One region of the Kushneria konosiri genome, then DNA from elsewhere that is predicted to be linked to it. Evidence: predicted binding sites of a transcription regulator. Region 1 holds the regulator's gene; each other region holds the start of a gene.
What was found. The regulator sigma-54, encoded in region 1, starts transcription at its own class of promoters, with help from an activator protein. The targets are predictions, from matches to a motif close to TGGCACNNNNNTTGCTNT.
Positions count from the first base shown of each region.

Region 1 (5,537 bases):
GTGTCCTCGGGATAGGACAGCACCATCTCGATGCTCGCCCGGCGGCTGGGCGCCATCCTGGACAGGATGTCTTCAAGCGTGGTGTGAGGCAGACGCTGCAGCAGATCGGCTGCATCATCGTTGTCGAGCTGCTGGGTCGCCAGCAACAGCTCAGGGGCATCCATCCGGTTTAAAAACTCGGTCTGGATGTCATCATTCAGGTACTGAAGAATCTCGCCCTTGGCCTGGCTGTCGACCTGCTCCCAGAGGATGTCACGCTCGCGCGGCGGGATAGACTCCAGCAGCTGGGCAACATCGGCAGGCGGAAGACCGCGGCGAAGCAGACGACGCACCTGGTCCATCTCCCGCTGTGCCAGGGCGTTTTCAAGTCGCTCCAGACGGGGCTGACGTCCTTTCTGATCATTGCTCATTGTTGTGACATCCCTGTGTCAGCCCATCGAAGAGCCGTATTCTAGCAGAGAGTCGAACAATGTTCGTGAACGCCGGATGCCGGTTTATCTGCGGTTCGAGATCTATTGATCCTCGTCGAAGCGCGCCTCGAAAAGGGCCACGATGGCCGTGAGCGCTTCTTCGGCATCGTCACCTTCCACATGAACATGAACCACGCTGGTACAGGGGGCAGCCAGCATCAGAAGCGACATGATGTTGGCCGCGTCGGCGCTTCTTTCACCATGATAAATCGTCACGCGAGACGAAAAGGGCTGGCAGCACTGTACAAGCCGCGTCGCGGCTCTCGCATGCAGGCCGCGACGATTGGTCAGGGTCAGTTCACGCTGAAGCATCACCCGCCTCGCTGACAGCGCGCTGGATGGTCAGTTCACGATGGCGGATTCGTACGGCCGGAAACTGATCGGCAAAATGCTCGCCGAGTTGTTCTGCCAGATACACCGAACGATGCTGGCCACCGGTGCAGCCGATGGCGACGGTCAGATAGCTGCGATGGCTGGCCAGGTAGGAGGGCAACCAGCGCTCGAGCCACTGGCAAATGTCGCCAAACATTGCCCTGACCTCGTCATGGGCTTCAAGAAAGGCGATAACATCATCGTCCTGGCCTGTCTGGGTGCGATAGCGTGGGTCCCAGTAAGGATTGGGCAGGCAGCGCACATCAAACACCATATCGGCATCAAGTGGCACACCACGCTTGAAGCCAAAGGATTCAAAGGTCAGCGTCAGATCATTGATGTCATGATGTGCCACCTGTTCGGCCACGCGGCGTCTCAGGTCATGCACTGACTGACTCGAGGTGTCGATGACCAGATCTGCCGTATGGCGAAGCGGGGAGAGAAACTGATGTTCGGCTTCGATCGCCTCGGCCAGCGTCATCTGTGTTTCGCGCGTCAGAGGGTGACGACGTCGTGTGGCCGCATAGCGCTCCAGAAGCACACGGGAATCTGCCGTAAGGTAGACCACCCGGCAATGAATGCCGCGCGTGGAAAGGGCCTCCAGATGTTCCGGAAAGCGCTCCAGTTCGCTGGGCAGGTTGCGGGCATCAATGCTGACAGCAACGCGGTTTCTGTGCGGGCTGCCGGCTTCGAGTTCATCGATCAGGGAAGACAGAAGCATCGCAGGTAGATTGTCGATGGCATAAAAGCCCTGATCTTCCAGCGCCTGAAGCGCGATGGACTTGCCGGAACCGGAGCGTCCACTGACGATAACAAGTTCCATGGCCATGCTGCTTATACTCTCGTTGAAAGTTGACTGATGGCCTGCATCAGAATGTCATGAAGTTCCTGCTCATCATGGGCATTGCGCAGGGCATGCCGGGTTTCGGCGGCGTTCATGACTTCAGCAATCTGCGCCAGCAGGGAAAGATGCGTGTCTTCGGCTGCTTCAGGGACCAGCAGCACGAAAAGCAGATCGACGGGCTCACCGTCGATGGCATCAAAATCCACCGCCTGCTGTAGGCGCATGAATCCGGCCAGCGGCTGGCGGCAGTGTGAATTGCGTGCATGGGGAATGGCCACGCCATTCCCCACACCGGTACTCCCCAGACGCTCCCTGCTGATCAGACGGGAAAAGACTTCCTGGCTGTCGAGACTGGGAATGTTTTGTGAGATGAACCCGCTGAAAAATTCCAGCACGCGCTTCTTGCTGCCCCCTTCCACATCAAACAGGATTCGGTCGGAGGGGAGTATCTGGTCAAGTGTCATGGGTTACAGGTATTTGCCGTTGCCCTGGGAGCGGGCCTGTGTTTTCTCCTTGTGCTTGAGCAGCTGGCGATCAAGCTTCTCTGTCAAGGCATCAATGGCAACATAGAGATCTTCCTGCTCGGCCTGAGCATGAAGTTCGGCACCTGCGGCATGCAACGTGGCCGCGGCCTGCTGGCGCTCCTTTTCAATAGACAGTGTCACCTGAACATTGGTGATGTTGTCATAGTGACGTTCCAGCTTGGCAAGCTTCTGATTGACGTGCTCGCGCAGTGCATCGGTCAATTCGACGTGGTGCCCGGTAATGTTTACCTGCATGGCATGCTCCCTGAATCGAAACGGATAACCGGTTGTCCACATGGACCGCCGGACCTGCAAGCCTCTTCCGGCTACTCTCAGATTGTAACGCTTTTCCCGTCAGCGCAAACCCTGAATGATGTTGTTGTCTCTTTTCATGCCATTCAGGCCAGACGCTTGCGATCGCTGGAAGAGGGAATGCCCATGGCCTCACGGTATTTTGCGACAGTACGCCGGGCAACAACGATGCCGTTATCAGCCAGAAGTTGCACCAGACGAGCATCAGACAGCGGGCGTCGTGGTGCCTCTTCTTCTATGAACTTGCGGATTCGGGCGCGAATGGCCGTGCTGGCATGGGCATCGCCTTCCTGACCGACATGGCTTGAGAAGAAATACTTGAGCTCCATGATGCCGCGCGGCGTGTGGATATATTTGCGAGTGGTCACCCTGGAGATGGTTGACTCGTGCATGTCCACGGCCTGAGCAATATCAGCGAGAATCATGGGTTTCAGGGCTTCATCGCCATGTTCGATGAACCCTGCCTGTCGGGTCATGATTTCCTGTCCTACCCGCAAGAGGGTCTCATTGCGACTCGACAGGCTCTTGAGCAGCCAGCGTGCTTCCTGAAGATGTTGTTTGAGAAAGGTGTTGTCTTCACTTTTGTCGGCGCGCCGCACAAGGGCTGCGTAGTCGGGCTGAATACGAAGCTTTGGCAGGGCCTCCTGGTTGAGCTCGACCTGCCAGCCATGACGTGCGTGGTAGCGCAGCACCAGATCCGGGATGACGAGGTGTTGATCCACGGATTCAAACTCGCGACCCGGTCTTGGATTAAGTGACCGGATGGTGTGAATCACTTCATCGAGTGCGTCATCATCAAGACTCAGGCGGCGCTTGAGCAAACGACGATCATTTTGTCCCAGCGGTTCGAGAAACTGGCGCACCATGCGTCGGGTCTGGGCAAGCCAGGGGGTGTCGCCCGGGAGTTGGTCAAGTTGTAGCAAAAGGCATTCACGCAGATCTCGTGCAAATACACCGGTCGGTTCGCACTGTTGAAGCCGCGCAAGCATGTGCTCCAGTTCGGACTGTTTTAGATTACCGAGCCCCTGCTGGCGAAGCCCCTTGCCAAGATCTTCAAGATCTACACCGAGATAGCCACTGGGTTCGAGGGCATCCAGCAGGGTATCGGTGATCAATTGTTCCCGCGGGGTCATGTCCATCAGCAGAATCTGCTCACGAAGATGCGAGGTCAGATCGATGGCTACGGCGTTGTGTTCGATGCTCCAGCTGTCATCTGCAGCGCTCGAGGAAGCGCTGCCGTTGGTATAGACATCGTCCCAGCGGGCATCCAGGGGCAACTCTTCCGGAATGTCACTGGACCATTCCTCCTGAGAGGGCGGTGTTTCCGGCAACTCGAGGTCGAGGGGCTGGTCCTCTTCAATATCCAGTAGCGGGTTGCTTTCCAGCGCCATCTGGAGTTCCTGCTGCAGATCCAGCGTAGAGAGCTGCAGCAGATGGATGGCCTGCTGCAGCTGGGGCGTCATGGTGAGATGAGTGCCCGTGCGCAGCTGTAAGGCGGGTTTCATCATGTTCGTAAAGCCCGGTCGCCAACGTGTGATGTCACGCTATCCAGTCCGCGGCCCCCTTGCAAGTGCTCAAGGCGTTTAAAGCTGCAATTATCATGCCACCGATTGGCAAGTCTTCGGGGTTAAAGACGAAACTCGTGACCCAGATAAACGTCGCGTACGTGCTGGTTGTTCAGCACGGCATTGGCATCGCCTTCGGCAATGATCAGGCCGCTGCCGACGATGTAGGCGTTATCACAGATATCCAGCGTTTCACGAACGTTATGGTCGGTGATCAGAACACCAATGCCACGGGTGCGAAGCTGGCGGATGATGCCCTTGATTTCGCCAACCGAAATGGGATCAACGCCGGCAAAGGGCTCATCAAGCAGGATGAAGGCCGGTTCGATGGCCAGTGCACGAGCAATCTCGACACGCCGTCGCTCGCCACCGGACAGGCTCATGCCCATGTTGTCCCTGATATGGCTGATGCTGAATTCTTCAAGCAGCTGGTTGAGTCGTTCGCGCCGCTGTGAGCGATCCAGATCCTTGCGTGTTTCAAGGATGGCCATGATGTTGTCGGCTACGGACAGCTTGCGAAAGATCGAGGCTTCCTGAGGCAGGTAGCTGATGCCGGCGTGGGCACGCTTGTGCATCGGCTGGCGGCTGAGATCGAGATCATCGATGGCGACATGACCGGCGTCGGCCTGGATCAGGCCAACGATCATGTAAAACGAAGTGGTCTTGCCGGCACCATTGGGGCCCAAAAGCCCCACGATCTCTCCCTGCCGAATTGACAGGCTGATGTCCTGAACGACACGGCGCCCCTTGAAGCTTTTGGCCAGATGGGCTGCGTGAAGGGTTTTCATTGGCTGCTGCCCTGTTGGTCTTCAGGCGTCAGTTGCATGCGAACGCGTCCGCCCGAGCTGCCTTCAGAGCTGTTGCTCTTCGCGCTCTGGTTGCCACGAGCGTTGACCTGGCGGGAGTCGAGGAAATACTCCACGTAGCCGCCGTTAAAGGTGTCACCATTTTGATGCAGCTCGGCGTTGCCGATCAGTTCGACACGCCGCTCTCCGGCGTGATAGATGATGGTGTTACCCCATCCCTTGGCCAATGGATCATTGGGTGCCGGCTGCTGTTCGATATAGGCACGCCCACCATCACCGCCTTTGGCGGTCAGGCTCGAAAGGCCGCCGCTCTGGGCGCGCTTGAGCTCGACGCGATTGGAGCGCAGCTTCATGGTGCCCTGATCGACTTCGACTGTCCCGGTGTAGACGGCCGTGCCGGCACGGTTATCGATGTTGAGGGCATCAGCGCCGATATTGATGGGTTTCTGGCGATCGCTTTCCAGAGCCATGGCCTGCTGGCCGAGCATTGCCAGTAGCAGGGCAGAAGTACACAGCAGCAGAGGGCGCGTCATGGGAGATCCTTGTCATCATTCATGTGTAAAAAAGAAGACGATTACCGGCGAATGGGGGGGTGAAAACCCTGCACATTGCCCTCAAGCGTCATGCGATCCTCGTTGACCCAG
Region 1 covers NZ_CP021323.1:3,520,742-3,526,278, reverse strand. Annotated here, with positions in the region: gene mgtE (magnesium transporter) at 1-410, opposite strand, end outside; gene B9G99_RS16380 (HPr family phosphocarrier protein) at 513-782, opposite strand; gene rapZ (RNase adapter RapZ) at 769-1,665, opposite strand; gene ptsN (PTS IIA-like nitrogen regulatory protein PtsN) at 1,677-2,150, opposite strand; gene hpf (ribosome hibernation-promoting factor, HPF/YfiA family) at 2,154-2,465, opposite strand; gene B9G99_RS16360 (RNA polymerase factor sigma-54) at 2,609-4,030, opposite strand; gene lptB (LPS export ABC transporter ATP-binding protein) at 4,150-4,875, opposite strand; gene lptA (lipopolysaccharide transport periplasmic protein LptA) at 4,872-5,426, opposite strand; gene lptC (LPS export ABC transporter periplasmic protein LptC) at 5,468-5,537, opposite strand, start outside.

Region 2 (5,537 bases), 1.8 Mb from region 1:
AGAAACAGCGCCCAGACGCGGATGTCCTTTGCGGCGGCGGCAAAGCTCTGGAAAGCCCCATGTTCCCGAGTGGCTTCAGGCAGCTCGCCGCGGGCGCGCAGCTCATCAAAGTTGCCGTTCGGTGCGTCCTGCGTCAGCCGGTAATAGGCGATGCCGGTCAGAAACAGCACGATGCCCGGCACGACCATGGCCAGTCGCCAGCCCAGCGTTTCGCTGACCCCGAGCATCAAAACGCCCGAGAACACCAGCGGCATCAGAATCTGGGTGGTGCCGCCCCCCAGATTGCCCCAGCCGGCCGTGGTGGCGTTGGCGGTGCCGACCACGTTGGGCGCGAACATGATCGTGGAGTGGTACTGGGTAATCACAAACGATGCCCCGATGGCGCCGATGGCCAGTCGCGCCATCAAAAAGGTTTCAAAGCTGTCGGCCAGACCGATCAGCATGACCGGCAGTGAGCCCAGGCACAAAAGCCAGGTATAAGCCTTGCGTGGCCCGATGCGGTCACACAGCAGGCCGATGAGCAGCCGCACCACGATGGTGATGGCGACCGAGGCGATGATGGTGTTGCCGATCTGGGTCTTGGTCAGTCCCAGGTCATCACGGACCACGGCCATCAGCGGGGCGATACCGAACCAGCCGAAAAAGCACACGTGGAAGGCAAACCACGATAGATGGAAGGCGCGCATCTGTGGGGTCGAAAAGGTCAGTAACCGTATCCTGTTGGCTTTGTTACGGATGTCCATCACTCGTTCTCCGTGGTTGACGACACTCAAGGGACATGGCCTTACAAACGACAACGGCGCCCACCGACCTTCCCGTGTTGCAGGAAGGTGGGTGGACGCCGTTGTCCGATACACGCAGGCCCGAGGGCGCAACGTGTCATGTCTTGTCAGGGAAGGGGCAAGGGCCTGGTGGCATTGCCCGTTCGAACCGCCTTTGGCTCGGGGCATGTCACCTCAAGCAGATGTGAGGCCAGAATCAAAAGAATGCCGACATTTCAGGACACTACTACGAAGCAGAGCGTGATGGGCCCCTTGCAGGGCGGTGGGCAGGGGGGCGTCAGGGACCCTGGCGGTGCACCGGTGATGCGTGATGCACCGAAGCGGCGCCGACCTGGCATTAGGTGCAGTCGATCATCGCCCGGGCAATCGAGACCAGCGGCTGGCTCTGATCCATTGCGGCCTTGCGCATCAGGCGATAGGCGCTGTCTTCATCGATATGCTGCTGCGCCATGAGCAGGCCCTTGGCGCGCTCGATCAGCTTGCGCTCGCGCAGGGTTTTGCGGGTGTGAGCCAGTTCATCGCTTAACTGCTGAAGCCGGTGATTCTGGGTCTGGACCAGTTCCAGCAGGGAGCGGTCGAAGTATCGCACCGTGACCGGTGCGGCCGGGGCGTCGACCTCCGGGGTGGGCGACAGTGTGGTCGGCTCTGCCCGGGTCGTCACGTCATCAATACGATCACGACCGCTGGCCTGCTCAAGCGCCTGGCAACAGCTCTGGTGCAGCGCCTCGACGAGCTGATCCTCGATGGCCTTCATGGCATCGATGCGCTGGGTCGCCAGGGCGTACCACTGCTCACCGGGTGCCTCGAGATCGTCCGGCAGGACCGTCTCGGCAAGCGCCATGGCGCGGAGATGCCCCAGCGTGCTCAGCGTGGGGTGATCGGCGAGCGCGGCCCACCGGCGTCGGGCCGTCTCATCGGCGAACTCGGTAAACGTATCGAAGCAGTCCTGCTGGGCATCGATCAGCGATTGAAGGGTGTGGCGGTGGGCATCATCGAAACGCCCCAGGGTGAAGCCCAGTGCTCCACAGGCGCGCTCCTGTCCGGCCAGCTCCTTGCCCTGAATGAAATGAAAGAGGCTGACCAGCGCGCGGGTGATATCGGCATCGCTGGCGGTATCAGCCACCTCGAACACCACCGAAAGCAGCGTGCCGATGGCCCGGTTGTAGAGACGGGTCGCCTCATCGGCGCTCACCTGCTGGGCCGCCACCCGGGTGCGCAGCTCCGCGAGCGCATCCAGTGCCGTCACCGCCCCGGCCAGACGCCGGAGCAGGCGGGGAGAATAGGCGCGGGCCTCATGCGATGCCTCATCGCGAGCGCTCATCCAGTGGGTCAGTGCCGCGTGCAGCTGAGTATCGGCCTGACGACTGTGATCCGCGTGCGCCTGGTAGCGTTCGATAAAGCGTTGACCGCGCGAGCCCAGCACGATGCTTGCCGCCCCACGCTCGCGCTGCAGGGCATGCACCAGCTGGCTGAGCGGCCCTACCAGCGCACAGAGGGCAATCAGCTGATGAAGTCGGTCGATATCGGAGGCGTTGGCGGCCGCCAGCAGCCGCTCAAGGGTCGAGCTGGTCACGGTCATGTCCTCGGGCCTCGACCTGGATCAGGCCGAGACGGTCTTGTTGTTGGTGTTGTTCGAGTGTACCAGCACGACTCGCGTCGTCATCGGGGGGAGTAGTGCCGAAGGGGCACAGGCAACAAGTTTTATCAAAAACTGCCTGGATGGCCCGCTTATTGCTTGAGGTGCTGACAGTTCAATGACGGCTATCGAGGTTTCGAACATGCAAACTTCCGACTACCCCCTGCGCGAGGTACCTGTCAGCGCGCGTAAAGGGTTGTTGTCCACTTCGGTCGTATTACTGGGGTTTACCTTCTTCACTGCGACCATGTGGGCCGGTGGCTCGCTGGGTCAGGCTTTTCCTATCGGTCAGCTTTTATGGATCGTGCTGCTGGGCAACCTGCTGCTGGGCGCCTACGCTGCCGCTCTTGGCTATATTGCCTGCAAGAGCGGACTGAACGCGGTGCTCATGGGACGCTTCTGCTTCGGCGAAAAAGGCAGCAAGCTTTCGGATTTCATCCTCGGCTTCACCCAGATCGGCTGGTACGCCTGGGGCACCGCCACCATCGCCGTAGTGCTGGTACGCACCACAGGGATGCAGGAGTGGATGGAGATCCCTCTGATGGTGCTTTTTGGGTTTGGTTTTTGTATCACTGCGATGATCGGCTACCGCGGCATGGACTGGCTTTCGCGCTTCGCTGTGCCGGCGATGATGCTCTTCATCGTGCTGAGCCTGATCACGGGGCTGGTCGATGTCGGCGGTGCGACCGGTCTTGCTCGGCAGCTTCCCACCGAGAGCATGAGTGTGGCCGCGGCCATTACGTTAATCATTGGCACCTTTATCAGCGGTGGCACCCAGGCTACAAACTGGAGCCGCTTCGCCAGTAGCCCACGCATCGCGGTGATCGCGACACTGGCGGCCTTTTTGGTGGGCAACGGCCTGATGGTACTGACCGGCGCACTGGGGGCGATGATTTACCAGCAGGCAGACATCGTTGATGTGCTGATCGCCCAGGGCTTTGTCTCCATTGCGGTATTGATGCTCTTTCTCAACATCTGGACCACTCAGGACAACACCATCTACAACTTCGCAGTGGCCGGGTGCAACCTGCTCCGCACTGACCGGCGCCGCACGATCACCGTGATCGGCGCCGCCATCGGTACTGTGCTGGCGGTAGGCGGCATGTACAACTACCTGATTCCGTTTCTGGTGCTGCTCGGTACCTTCATTCCGCCGATGGGCGGGGTCATCATGGCGGATTTCTGGCTCAAGCATCAGGGCCGCTATCCTGCCCTGACGGAGGCCTCGCTTCCCGACTTCAACCGTCGTGGCCTTGGCGCCTATGCCATAGGCGCAGCGGCGGCCTATTTTTCTCCGCTTCTGCCGCCTCTGGTCGGCGTACTGGTCGCTGCCCTAAGCTACGCATTGCTTTTGAGCATTCGCCCCCGGGTGTCTGCCGATCATCCTTCCACTCCCGCCAAACCCTCTGCGAGCCACTGAATGCACATCATCAATGCCCGCTTACGTCATCGCTCCGAGCTTTTTGAGCTGAAAATCGAAAACGGCATCTTCGTCGGCATCGACGTCCAGCAGGGCCACATCGAGGCTACGGATGTACACATCGACGCCGGCGGAAAGCTCGCCTGTGCGCCTTTCATCGAACCTCATATCCATCTGGACGCCGCGCTGACCGCCGGCGAACCTGCCTGGAACGAGAGCGGCACGCTGTTCGAAGGCATTGAACGCTGGGGCGAACGCAAGCCGATGCTCTCCGAGGCGGACATTCGCACGCGTGTTTACAAGACACTTAACCTGTTGATCAATAACGGCGTGCAGTTTGTGCGTACCCATGCCGACACCAGCGACCCGAGCCTGGTCGGTCTCAAGACATTGTGCGCATTGCGCGACGAGCTCAAGGACAGGATCGACATTCAGGTGGTCGCCTTTCCCCAGGAGGGTCTGCTCTCTTATCCCGGCGGTGAAAAGCTGATGGAGGAGGCGCTGGAGATCGGCGCCGACGTGGTAGGTGGCATCCCCCATTTCGAATACACCCGAGAGCTTGGTGTGGCCTCGATGAAGCGGGTGATCGAGCTGGCCTTGAAATATGACCGTCTGGTCGATGTGCACTGTGATGAGATCGACGATCCCAATTCGCGTTTTCTCGAAGTATTGGCCTGTGAAGCGCTATTCAATGATATGGGCTCGCGCGTTACCGCCAGCCACACGGTGGCAATGCACTCCTATGACAACGCCTACTGCTCCAAACTCTTCCGACTACTCAAGAAATCAAACATCAACTTCATCTCATGCCCCACCGAGAGTATTCATCTGCAGGGGCGTTTTGATACCTATCCCAAGCGCCGTGGCGTGACCCGGGTCAAGGAGCTTAACGAGGCCGGCATTAACGTCTGCTTCGCTGAAGACTCCATTTTTGATCCCTGGTATTCGCTGGGCAACGGTCGGCTTCTGCGCACGCTCGATTTTGGCCTGCATATCTGCCAGATGATGGGCCACAAGGATTTCAGCCAGGCGCTTGATCTGGTAACCGATAACAGCGCCCGTACACTCAGCATTGAAGCGGGCTACGGCATCGAGGTCGGCAAGCCCGCAAGCTTCAACCTGCTCGAAGGCGAGGACGACTACAGCGTGCTGCGCAACCAGGGCGATGTGTTGCTCTCGGTACGCAAGGGCGAGGTGATCATGCAGCGTGAGCCGTCGAAGGTCGTCACACCGCCCTAGATTGGCTGAGTTCGCAAAAGCGCGTCAGGTACGATGAGAGCAATGGTCAGGTCATGTAGTCACTAACCAGTTCCAGGTAGTGATTCGAGCATTTTTCTGCCTGGGCTGACTGCATGCCGCCATTATGCGGATGGGGCGTTGTCAGTTGCTGAGACCTCATCAGGTCAATGCTGATACAACGCGAAGCTTTCTGTACCTGCACATCACTCCCTGATGGAATCCGGGGAAAGGCCCCACCCCTACCTCGCCGTATATCCCCCATCGATCGGCAGACACACGCCGCTGATCATGCCCGCGCCGTCGCTGAGCATAAAGAGGATCGGTTCGACCACATCGGCAAGCTCGGCAAAGCGGTGCAGCGGTATGGCCGCGAGCATCGGGTCGCGCTTTTCCGGTGCCGACCACACCTTCTGCGCCATGGGTGTGAGCGTGACGGTCGGGTTGACGCTGTTGACCCGAA
Region 2 covers NZ_CP021323.1:1,696,534-1,702,070, forward strand. Annotated here, with positions in the region: gene B9G99_RS07890 (MFS transporter) at 1-743, opposite strand, end outside; gene B9G99_RS07895 (nitrate regulatory protein) at 1,120-2,355, opposite strand; gene codB (cytosine permease) at 2,561-3,838, shown strand; gene codA (cytosine deaminase) at 3,839-5,077, shown strand; gene B9G99_RS07910 (SDR family oxidoreductase) at 5,317-5,537, opposite strand, start outside.
Region 2: the regulator sigma-54 is predicted to act here: its motif matches at 2,503-2,520, upstream of codB (cytosine permease).

Region 3 (5,537 bases), 1.1 Mb from region 1:
GAGGAGTCACATGTCAGAGAAAACGCTTGCCCTGATCGAAGAGAACGACATCAAGTGGGCCGATCTGCGCTTTACCGATACCAAGGGCAAGGAGCAGCACGTCACCATCCCCGCGCGTATGGTCGATGAAGAGTTTTTTGAAACCGGCCAGATGTTCGATGGCTCCTCCATCGCCGGCTGGAAGGGTATCAACGAGTCCGACATGATTCTGATGCCTCAGGATGGTTCAGGCTATCTCGATCCCTTTACCGAAGACCCCACGATCGTTCTGCGCTGCGACATCATCGAGCCGGCCACCATGCAGGGCTATGAGCGTGATCCGCGCTCGATCGCCAAGCGCGCCGAAGCCTATCTGGGCAGCACCGGTCTGGGCGACACGGCCTTTTTCGGCCCCGAGCCGGAGTTCTTCATCTTTGATGAAGTGCATTTCAAGAACGACATGCATCACTCCTTTTTCCGCATCTCCTCCGAAGAGGGTGCCTGGGAGACCGATGGCAAGTTCGAAGGCGGCAACATGGGCCACCGTCCGCGCGTCAAGGGCGGCTATTTCCCGGTGCCCCCGGTCGATTCCTTCCATGACATCCGCAGCGCCATGTGCGCCACGCTGGAAGCCGTGGGCCAGACCGTTGAAGTGCATCACCACGAAGTAGCCAACGCCGGTCAGAACGAAATCGGTGTGAAGTTCAACACGCTGGTGCAGAAGTGCGACGAAGTTCAGACCATGAAGTATGTGATCCACAATGTGGCGCATGCCTATGGCAAGACTGCCACTTTCATGCCCAAGCCGATGGCTGGCGACAATGGCTCCGGCATGCACGTTCACCAGTCCTTCTGGAAGGACGGCGAGAACATGTTCGCAGGCGATGAATACGCCGGTCTGTCCGAAACTGCGCTGTATTACATCGGCGGTGTCATCAAGCACGCCCGTGCCCTGAACGCCTTCACCAACCCGTCGACCAACTCCTACAAGCGTCTGGTTCCGGGCTTTGAAGCGCCGGTCATGCTGGCCTACAGCGCTCGCAACCGCTCTGCCTCGATTCGTATTCCCTACACGGCAAGCCCGAAGGGCAAGCGTGTCGAAACCCGCTTCCCTGACCCGATGGCCAACCCGTACCTGGCCTTCTCCGCACTGCTGATGGCCGGCATCGACGGCATCCGTAACAAGATCCATCCGGGCGAAGCGCTGGACAAGAACCTGTATGACCTGCCGGCCGAAGAAGCGCTCAACGTGCCCACGGTCGCTTCGAGCCTCGAAGAAGCCCTGCAGGCGCTCAAGGATGACCACGCCTTCCTGACCGAAGGTGGCGTATTCACCGAAGAGATGATCGAAGCCTACATCGAACTCAAGATGGAAGATGTGACGGCCGTACGCATGGTGCCAAGCCCCATGGAATACGACCTGTACTACAGCCTCTAAGGTTCAGCCTTGATGATTTGAGGCAGGATGCCCGCCCCCTGTGGGTATCCACACGGAAAAGCCCCGTTTTAACGGGGCTTTTTATCGTCTGGAGATCGAGTTTCCCCGGCCATAATGACGGACTTTCCCTCCTGTGGAATTACTGTCGTGCCGGGTCGTTCCTGTTATCTGTTGCTGTGGACACTAGGGGTTTGTTGGTTGCTTGCAGACTTGCCGTCGCAGGCACATGCCGCGGTCTATCGCCATACAGATGCCCAGGGCAACATTGTCTGGAGCGACCGTCCCGGTGGTACGCGGGCGCAAGTGCGCGCCCCGCGTGTGCTGTCGCCTTCCAGTAGCACTGACAGCCCCGGGGCAGAACCTGCGACGCCTGTTCGTTTTACCTCCTATCAGCGCGTTGTGCTCAAGCCACGATCGGCGCCTGTAACCGTCGAACAGGCCCGCCGTGGCATTCCCCTGCGTCTTGAAATCGTTCCGCGTCTGCGTGCTGGCGATCAAGTGCAACTGATCATTGATGGCCGGCGGCATCAGTCACCGCTATCCAGCCATGTATTGATGGCCATGGGGCTCAAGGTCGGGCGCCATGCGCTGGTGGCTGAAGTGCTCGACAGCGCCGGTGTTGTTCGACAGCGATCTGACGTCATGACCCTTGATGTACTGGCCGCATCAACGTCCGAATCCGAGCCTGCCAATTCCCGGTGAACCGCTGCTGGTCTTGATGCACCACAAAGGTGCATCATGGTCCGGGCGGTCTTATCAATGTGCCATTTCCGTGCTGGCGCGCTGACCCACCTTTCCCTTGTGGTGCGATATATGCTGCATCCGTCATATGTGGCGCGCTTTTTGCACTATCAAAGGGAAACGACGTTAACGAGGGCTTCATGTATCAACGCCTGCTGGAACATCTCACCACGGCTGTGGTGCTGCTGGACGCGCAATTGAGCGTTCGCTGGCTTAATCCGGCTGCGGAAGCCCTGATGGGACTGAGCCTTTCACGGGTGCAGGGCACCTCTCTTGAATGTCTTGAAGGTGAAGACGGCCGTATCGCCGCCATGCTGCTCGAGGCGTTGCGGCTTCAACACCCCTATACCCAGCGCGAAACGCAGCTGGTCATGGCGAGCGGGGAGCGCATTACGGTGGACTACACCGCAACGCCACTGTCGAAAACCGAGCTGCTGCTGGAGTTCGAGCCGCGTGACCGCCTGATGCGCATCTCCCGCGAGGAGTCGCTGATTGCCCGCCAGGAGATGGTCAAGGTCCTGACCCGGGGTCTGGCCCATGAGGTCAAGAACCCGCTGGGGGGTATCCGAGGGGCGGCGCAACTGCTCGAACGTGACCTGCCCGATGAAAGCCTGACCGAGTTCACCCGCATCATCATCGAGGAGGCCGACCGCCTTCGCGATCTGGTTGATCGCATGCTGGGGCCCAATCGACCGGTCGAGCAAAGGCCCATTAACGTGCATGAGGTGGTCGAGCGGGTGCGTGCCCTGCTGCAGGCCGAGACCGACACCATCGCGCTGGTGCGCGATTACGACCCCAGCCTGCCATTGATCATGGGGGATGCCGGCCAGCTGATCCAGGCGGTGCTCAACGTCACGCGCAACGCCGTACAGGCGCTCAACGAAAACGCCATCGAGCAGCCGACGGTCACGCTGCGGACCCGAGCGAGGCGGCAGTTTACCCTGGGCGCCGAACGCCACCGGCTGGTGTGTGAGGTCTGCGTGATCGACAACGGCCCGGGCGTCCCCGAAACGCTGGCAGAGTCGCTGTTTTATCCAATGATCTCGGGTCGCGCCGAAGGCAGCGGACTGGGGCTGTCCATTGCCCAGTCGATCCTGCACCAGCACCAGGGGTTGATCGAATGTGAAAGTCGCCCCGGTCATACCGAATTTCGTCTTCTGATTCCGCTGGAAGGATTCAGCGAACCCGAACAAGACCGACAAGAGAAGGGAGGCACCCATGAGTGATACGGCCCGCGTCTATATCGTGGATGATGATCGCGCCATCCGCTGGGTACTCGAGCGTACGCTTGCCCAGCCTGATATCGAAGTCTCAAGCTTTGAGCGAGCTGATCAGGCCGAGGAGGCCATCAACCGTCAGGCTCCTGATGTACTGCTCACCGACATTCGCATGCCGGGCGTCGACGGGCTCGATCTGATGGCGCGGGTGCGCGAGCGCCACGCCGACATGCCGGTGATCATCATGACGGCGCACTCGGATCTCGACAGCGCCGTGGCCTCCTATCAGGGCGGCGCGTTCGAGTATCTGCCCAAGCCCTTTGACGTCGACGATGCGCTCTCACTGGTGCGCCGCGCCGTGGCCCACGCACGCGAACGTCAGGCACCGGCTCGCGTGCCCGAGGGCATTCAGGCCGAGATCATCGGTGAGGCGCCGGCCATGCAGGAGGTGTTTCGTGCCATCGGCCGGCTGTCTCACTCTCACATCACCGTGATGATCAACGGCGAGTCGGGGACCGGCAAGGAGCGGGTGGCCCGCGCCCTGCACCAGCACAGTCCACGGGGCCATCAACCCTTTATCGCCTTGAACATGGCCGCCATTCCGCGTGATCTCATGGAGTCGGAGCTTTTTGGTCACGAAAAGGGCGCCTTTACCGGGGCTACCGCCCAGCGTCGCGGACGTTTTGAACAGGCCGATGGCGGCACGCTCTTTCTCGACGAGATCGGTGACATGCCGGCCGAAACCCAGACGCGACTGTTGCGCGTGCTGGCCGATGGCGAGTTCTATCGGGTGGGTGGTCATGTGCCGGTTCGGGTGGATGTGCGCATCATTGCTGCGACCCATCAGCATCTCGAAAAGCTGGTCGAGGAAGGGCGCTTTCGTGAGGACCTTTTTCACCGCCTCAACGTGATCCGCGTACACCTGCCCAGACTTGCCGAGCGGCGCGAGGACATCCCGCGACTCGCGCGCCACTTTCTGGCCGAGGCGGCCCGTGAACTTTCCGCCGAGCCCAAGGTGCTCACCGAGGCGGCCGAACAGCATCTTTCGCACCTGCCCTGGCCAGGCAACGTGCGCCAGCTGGAAAACACCTGCCGCTGGCTGACCGTCATGGCGTCCAGCCGTGAAGTGCTCGTTGACGATTTACCGCCGGAGCTGCGTGATCTGGACGGCCCCACCGAGGGCTCCGGCGACTGGCGCAGCGCCTTTCGTGAATGGGCCGATCGAGCGCTGGCGGCGGGTCATACGCATCTGCTGGAGGAGTCGGTTCCGGATTTCGAGCGCATCCTGATCGAGACGGCACTGAAGCACACCGGTGGGCGCAAGGGCGAGGCCGCTGAACTGCTGGGCTGGGGACGCAATACCCTGACCCGCAAGCTCAAGGTATTGCTGCCGGCGCTGGCCGACAGCGCCGACTGATGGTCTGTATGTGAACTCCCTGCAGGCCCCGGCGCTGATACGCCGGGGCAGGCTGTGTACAAGGCGTCATCTAGAAGCGGTAGATGATGCTGCCCTGCAAACGATCAACGCTGCCACTGCGATCATCTACGGTTTTCCGCATGGCATGCGAGAGTTCAACGCCATAGGTAATGCGCTCCATGGGATTCCACATGTAATTGACATGAATCAGCTCATGCACCTTGTCATAGGCATTGATGAATCCACTGGCGCTATTTGTGTTGACCAGAGAAATGCCGTCGCGCTCGGCATCATCCCAGTCAGCTTCGACGCGGGAATAGGAAGCATTGAGCGTACCAGGCCCGATATCCTGGCTAATGCCTAATGTGCCGCCCCATGCCGGTAGCGTTTCGAGACGATTGCCGATGCGGTAAGCCGCAGGAGCAGGATTGACCTTCATGTAGGCGCCGATGCCGTCACCGCCGGTCAACTGAGCGCGTATTCTGGTTGAAGGAGCAAGGGCATAGCTGCCTGCGAGAAACATCCCCCACCCAAGGACAGAGTCACTGTTGCCGCCATCATCAAAGGCAATTTCGCGGACGACCGCGGCCGTTGCCCACTGGACCGGCCCTGACCTTGATTCATAGCGCAGGGTTAAATCCGGCAGTCCATCCTTGCGATCAACATCCGTTCCGGCAATGGATCTATCTCCATTGAAGGCATTGTATCCGCCATCAAATGAATCTCCCGAGGCTACCCCGCCTGG
Region 3 covers NZ_CP021323.1:1,009,375-1,014,911, reverse strand. Annotated here, with positions in the region: gene glnA (glutamate--ammonia ligase) at 11-1,417, shown strand; gene B9G99_RS04770 (DUF4124 domain-containing protein) at 1,616-2,119, shown strand; gene glnL (nitrogen regulation protein NR(II)) at 2,299-3,384, shown strand; gene ntrC (nitrogen regulation protein NR(I)) at 3,377-4,792, shown strand; gene B9G99_RS04755 (DcaP family trimeric outer membrane transporter) at 4,863-5,537, opposite strand, start outside.
Region 3: the regulator sigma-54 is predicted to act here: its motif matches at 2,250-2,267, upstream of glnL (nitrogen regulation protein NR(II)).

Region 4 (5,537 bases), 1.5 Mb from region 1:
TGGCATTAAAGCGCACCCGCATGCCGGGCTGAAGCAGTGCTGCCGGCTCGCGATGGAGGTCCCACATCTCAAGCGGCGTGGTGCCGATCAACTGCCAGCCACCGGGGCTGTCGGTGGGATAGATGCCGCTGAAGGTGCCGGCCAGCGCCACGGAACCGGCCGGAATACGGGTGCGCGGCGTGTCGCGCCTTGGCACGTCAAAGCCCGCGCCGCCGGCCAGATAGGCAAAGCCCGGAGCAAAGCCGCAGAAGGCGACCTGATAGTCATGCGCGCCGTGGCGGCGAATCACCTCGTCGGTGCTCAGCGACAAGAGACGTGCCACCTCATCAAGGTCCTCGCCGTTGTAGCACACGGGAATCTCGATCAGTTCGCCGTTTTGATGACTGCCGCCGCTGATGGGGCGAGCCCTCAGTTCCCGGCTGAGCGCCTCGACACTGATGCGTCCCGGTATAAAGGTCACCAGCAGGGTGCGCGCTGCCGGAATCATGGTCGTGACACCGCGGATCGGCTCGCGCTGGAGCTGGTCATAAAGTCCCAGCGTCTGCGACAGATCCTCCAGCTCGACCAGTACCGTGCTGAGGTTGACGGGGAAAATGTTCAAAAAGCCTCCTCAAGACGTGTCGCCGGTTAGTCCGGGTCAGACGTGGTAGCGGCTGTCCGGCACGTCGGTGATGAACATGTGCCCCGGGGCATGGGTCAGTGCAAAGGGCACACCGGAGGCCATGACCGCCGCCTGCGGAGTTACGCCACAGGCCCAGAACACTGGAATCTCGCCGGGCTCGATGCGCACGGGATCACCGAAATCGGGCCGGTCGAGGTCCTCGATGCCCAGCGCCTTCGGATCACCCACGTGAATCGGCGCGCCGTGGACGCCGGGATAGCGCGCGGTAATGGTGCTTGCCCGGGCGATATGGGCTGCCGGCAGCGGGCGCATCGAGACCACCACTTCTCCCTGCAGCCGCCCTGCCGGACGACAGGGCAGGGTCGTTCGATACATCGGCACGTTGGTGTTGTCGGTGATGTGGCGCACCTCGATGCCGGCCTCAAGCAGGGCGTTTTCAAAGGTGAAACTGCAGCCGATCAGAAAGGTGACCAGATCCGGATGTTCCTTCCAGCAGGCACTGGCCTCATGGAGGTCTTCGGCGAGCACGCCGTCGCGCCAGAGCCGGTAGCGCGGCAGGTCAGTGCGCAGGTCTGCCCCTTCGGCAAGCCCGCTATGCCAGTCGCCGGGCTCGGTAACCTCCAGCACCGGACAGGCCTGCGGGTTGCGCTGGGCATAGAGCAGAAAGTCCCACGCCCAGTCACGCGGCAGGGCGATCAGGTTGGCCTGGGTCATGCCCGGGGCAAGACCGGCCGTGGGGCGGCACTCGCCGGCGCGAAAGCGTTCGCGCGCCTGGCGAGCGTCGGCCAGTGACGGATGGATGTTTATGCTCATGGGCGGGCTCCGGCAAAGGCCTTCAGCTCGACGCCGCTGTCGGTCAGGCGACGGCGTACCGCTTCGGCCAGCGCCACCGCACCGGGGCTATCGCCGTGCACGCAGATGGAGTCGGCGGCAAGCACCAGGTCCTTGCCGTCGATGGTCTCGATCACCCCCTCGCGCACCAGCCTGAGCATGCGTTCGGCGACCTGATCGCCGTCATGGAGCACTGCTCCTGCCTCGCGCCGCGAGACCAGGCTGCCATCACTCTGGTAGGCGCGATCGGCGAAGGCTTCAGCCGCAACGTTCAGTCCCGCCTCACGGGCCCAGTCAAGCAGTGGAGCGCCGGCCAGTGCGACCAGCACCAGCTGATCATCGATGGCCTTGATGGCCTCGATCACGGCACGCGCCTGACGTTCGTCCCGAGCGATGGTGTTATAGAGCGCGCCGTGTGGCTTGACGTAGCGCACCTCGGTGCCGGCTGCATGGGCCAGCCCCTTGAGTGCGCCAATCTGATAGATCACGTCGGCGCGCAGTTCATCGCTGGCAATGTCCATGTTGCGGCGGCCAAACCCCACCAGATCCGGATAGCTGACGTGAGCGCCGACGCTGACGCCGTGTTTGGCAGCCGAGGTGAGCGTACGCAGGATGCCGCTCGGGTCGCCGGCATGAAAGCCGCAGGCGACGTTGGCGCTGGTGACGAGGCCGAGCATGGTGGCGTCATCGCCCATGTGCCACTGGCCGAAGCTTTCACCCAGATCGCTGTTTAAATCGATAAAGGACATGGAAGGCTCCTGTTCAAGCAGACGGTGTCAAAAAGGCAAAGATCGGACCGATGGCGTTAAAGCCCATGTACCAGGTCAGCGCGCACACCACGGCGCCTGCGACCAGCAGCCAGCGCGGATAACGATGACCGTGCATCAGATCGGCCCTTTGCCAGGCCACATAGATGAACAGCGTCAGTCCCACCGGCAAAATCAGCCCGTTGAAACCGCCCACGAAGACCAGAAGCGCGGCGGGTGGGGTGCCGATCGACACAAAGGCGATCAGCGAAATGGCGATAAAGACCAGCGTGGCGCGGTTGCGCACCCCCTCGCTGATGCCGGGTCGAAAGGCACTCAGAAAGCTCATGGAGGTGTAGGCCGCGCCGATGATGCTGGTAATGCCGGCCGCCCACAGGATCAGGCCGAAGGCGCGCAGACCCATTTCGCCTGCGGCGGCCTGGAAGGCCTGGGCGGCCGGGTTGGCGCTCTGGCTGGAGACGTCGATGACCACACCGCTGGCGACCACGCCGAGAATGGCCAGAAACAGGATATAGCGCATGACGCCGGTCACCAGAATGCCGCGCAGGGCCGCTTTCGAGACGGTATCGACGTTGTCGACGCCGCCCAGACCACGGTCCAGCAGACGGTGAGCGCCGGCATAGGTGATATAGCCGCCCACGGTGCCGCCCACGATGGTGGTGATGGTGGCAAAGTTGATCGTGTCGGGCATCACGGTCTGGCGCAGTGCCTCGCCTACCGGCGGGTTGGAGGCGATGGCAACGAAGATGGTCATCGCCATCATCACAACCCCCAGCACGATGATGATGCGGTCGATGGCAATGCCTGCGCGTTTTGAGGAGAAGATGCCGGCGGCAATCACGGCGCTGATCAGCCCGCCCCAGGTGGTGTCCAGCCCCATCAGGGCATTGAGCCCCAGACCGGCGCCGGCGATGTTGCCGACATTGAAGGTCAGCCCGCCGACAATGATCAAAATCGCCAGTAGATAACCGCTACCGGGGAGGGCGGCGTTGGCCACTTCAGGCGCACGCATGCCAGTGACGGTGACCACGCGCCAGATATTGAGCTGTACCACCAGGTCGATGAGGATCGAGGCCAGAATGCCGAAGGCAAAGGCAGCGCCCATCGTGGCGGTAAAGGTGGCCGTCTGGGTAATGAAACCGGGGCCGATGGCCGAGGTGGCCATCAAAAAGACGGCGCCGATCAGTGAGGCGCGTCGGGATCGAGCGAAGCCGACGTCAGGGATAGCTGCCATTTCCAGAACTCCGAGTGGGAAGGGGACAGGCTTTGCCAGCAATTGGCGTGCCACAATGGACTGAACGACCGGATTTTGTAGGTGTTGTCCGTGCCGATTGTTCAACAATAAACCCGTCGATAGTTGCTGGGTATTCGACTTGTGTTTCATTGAAGGGCGCTCCACCGGCCCCCGGCGCCCTTTTGGTGCACGGCGTGCGCTTGTCGACAGGCCCCTTTATCGGGAACACTGGGCGCATTGAGCCAACGTCATGACCGGAATTGCGTTTAATGAAAAAGCAGGGCCTGGAAGCCAGGAATCCATCGCTGGGAGAGACCGTGACGGCGGATATTCGTCGCCTGCTGGTCGAAGGGGCCTTCGCCCCCGGACAGAGACTTTCGGAGGTCGCGCTGTGCGAGCGACTGGGGGTATCGCGCAATACGCTCCGGGAGGCCTTTCGCACGCTCGCCCATGAAGGACTGGTCATCCATCAGCCCCATCGCGGCGTATTCGTGACCCGTCCCGATGCGGCCTCCATCGTCGAGATCTATCGTCTGCGGCGCTTTATCGAGTGCCGCGCGCTGAGCGAGGCCTGGCCCAGCCATCCGGCAGTCAAGGACATGCGCGCGGCCGTGGAGGCGGGGCAAGCGCACGGCGAACGCAGCGACTGGCTGGCGGTGGGCACGGCCAACATGGCCTTTCACGGCGCGATTGTGGCGCTGGCCGATAGCGCCCGGCTCAATGGCTTTTTTCGCCAGGTGCTGGCCGAGCTGCGTCTTGCCTTCGGGCTGATGGCCGACAAGGAGTGGCTGCACGGCCCCTATGTCGAGATGAATCAGCAGGTGCTGGAGACCTTTGAAGGCGGCGATACCCGCGCGGCCGTGGCCCTGCTGGAGCAGTATCTGGCCCAGTCCGAGCGCATTGTGCTGGCGGCCTGGGAGCGTCAGGCTGCCTCATCAGGATAGGGATTTTCCGAGCGGCATGGGACAAGGGCCCCGCCATCGCTGGCGGGGCCCTTTTTCATGAGGCGAGGTGTGCCTCATTGAGCGTATCGATCGCCTCAGGCACTGGCGTGCTCTGTCGCTTCGACGTGAGAGGCCTGATTCGAGCGGTCGGTCAGCGCTCGCTGGCCTGACTGAATGGGAATCTGACGGGCGCGCTGCTGTTCGGGGACCACGCGCAGCAGATCCACGATCAAAAGACCGTTTTCGAGTCGGGCGCCCTGGACTTCGATGTTCTCATCCAGCCGGAAGGAGAGCCGGAACGCGCGTCTGGAAATGCCGCGATGCAGATAGGTGACCGATGCTTCATCGCCGTTGCTGTTCGCGTGGCCGCCGGTAATGGTCAGCACGCGATTTTCGACGTTGATGTCGAGCTCTTTCTCGGCAAATCCGGCCGTGGCCACCGCGATGCGGTAATCGTTGTCGCCGTGCTTTTCGACGTTGTAGGGCGGGTAGCTGGGCGCGTCGTTATGAATGGCCTGTTCAAACAGGTCGTTCAAGCGATCAAAGCCGATGCTGCGACGAAAAAGGGGTGAAAGGGTCATGGCGTTCATAAAACCTCCTGATGGACAGCAAAGTTCGTCACTACCGTGAACAAGGACTCGCAGGCCCGCTCTGGCGGCATCTGCAAGGTGCGAGGACAGCTCCGATCGAGCCTGTCTGCGCGACATTATGTTAAATAGTGGCGCCTGACGGCGTTTCAAGTTCTGTTCTGAAAAAATATTCTCAAGCCCCGCTCCTGCGCCACTGTCAGGCAGGATAGGGTCGGTTTTCAGGGTTTCAATGGGTCATGCGAAAAAATTTGTCATCGGGGCAGGGCGCTCGGCACAGGTTTTTGAGGGCGGTCACCCTGGTCTCTGATCAAGGCTTCCCTTTTGTCGCCCAGCGTCGATAATCACGTCATCACGCCCACCGGAAACCACGACATGAACCAGCCCCACGTCCACGGCCCGAACTGCCGCCACGATCACGATCATCATGACCATGTTCATGGACCCAACTGCAACCACGGTGTGCAAAAGCCCGCACGCAACGCCCTGAAGGATGTTGGGCGTAACGACCCCTGCCCCTGTGGCAGCGGGAAGAAGTTCAAGAAATGCCAC
Region 4 covers NZ_CP021323.1:1,439,545-1,445,081, forward strand. Annotated here, with positions in the region: gene B9G99_RS16980 (5-oxoprolinase subunit B family protein) at 1-601, opposite strand, end outside; gene B9G99_RS06740 (putative hydro-lyase) at 638-1,435, opposite strand; gene B9G99_RS06745 (LamB/YcsF family protein) at 1,432-2,202, opposite strand; gene B9G99_RS06750 (NRAMP family divalent metal transporter) at 2,216-3,454, opposite strand; gene B9G99_RS06755 (GntR family transcriptional regulator) at 3,724-4,398, shown strand; gene B9G99_RS06760 (Hsp20 family protein) at 4,494-4,979, opposite strand; gene B9G99_RS17210 (SEC-C metal-binding domain-containing protein) at 5,361-5,537, shown strand, end outside.
Region 4: the regulator sigma-54 is predicted to act here: its motif matches at 3,490-3,507, upstream of B9G99_RS06750 (NRAMP family divalent metal transporter).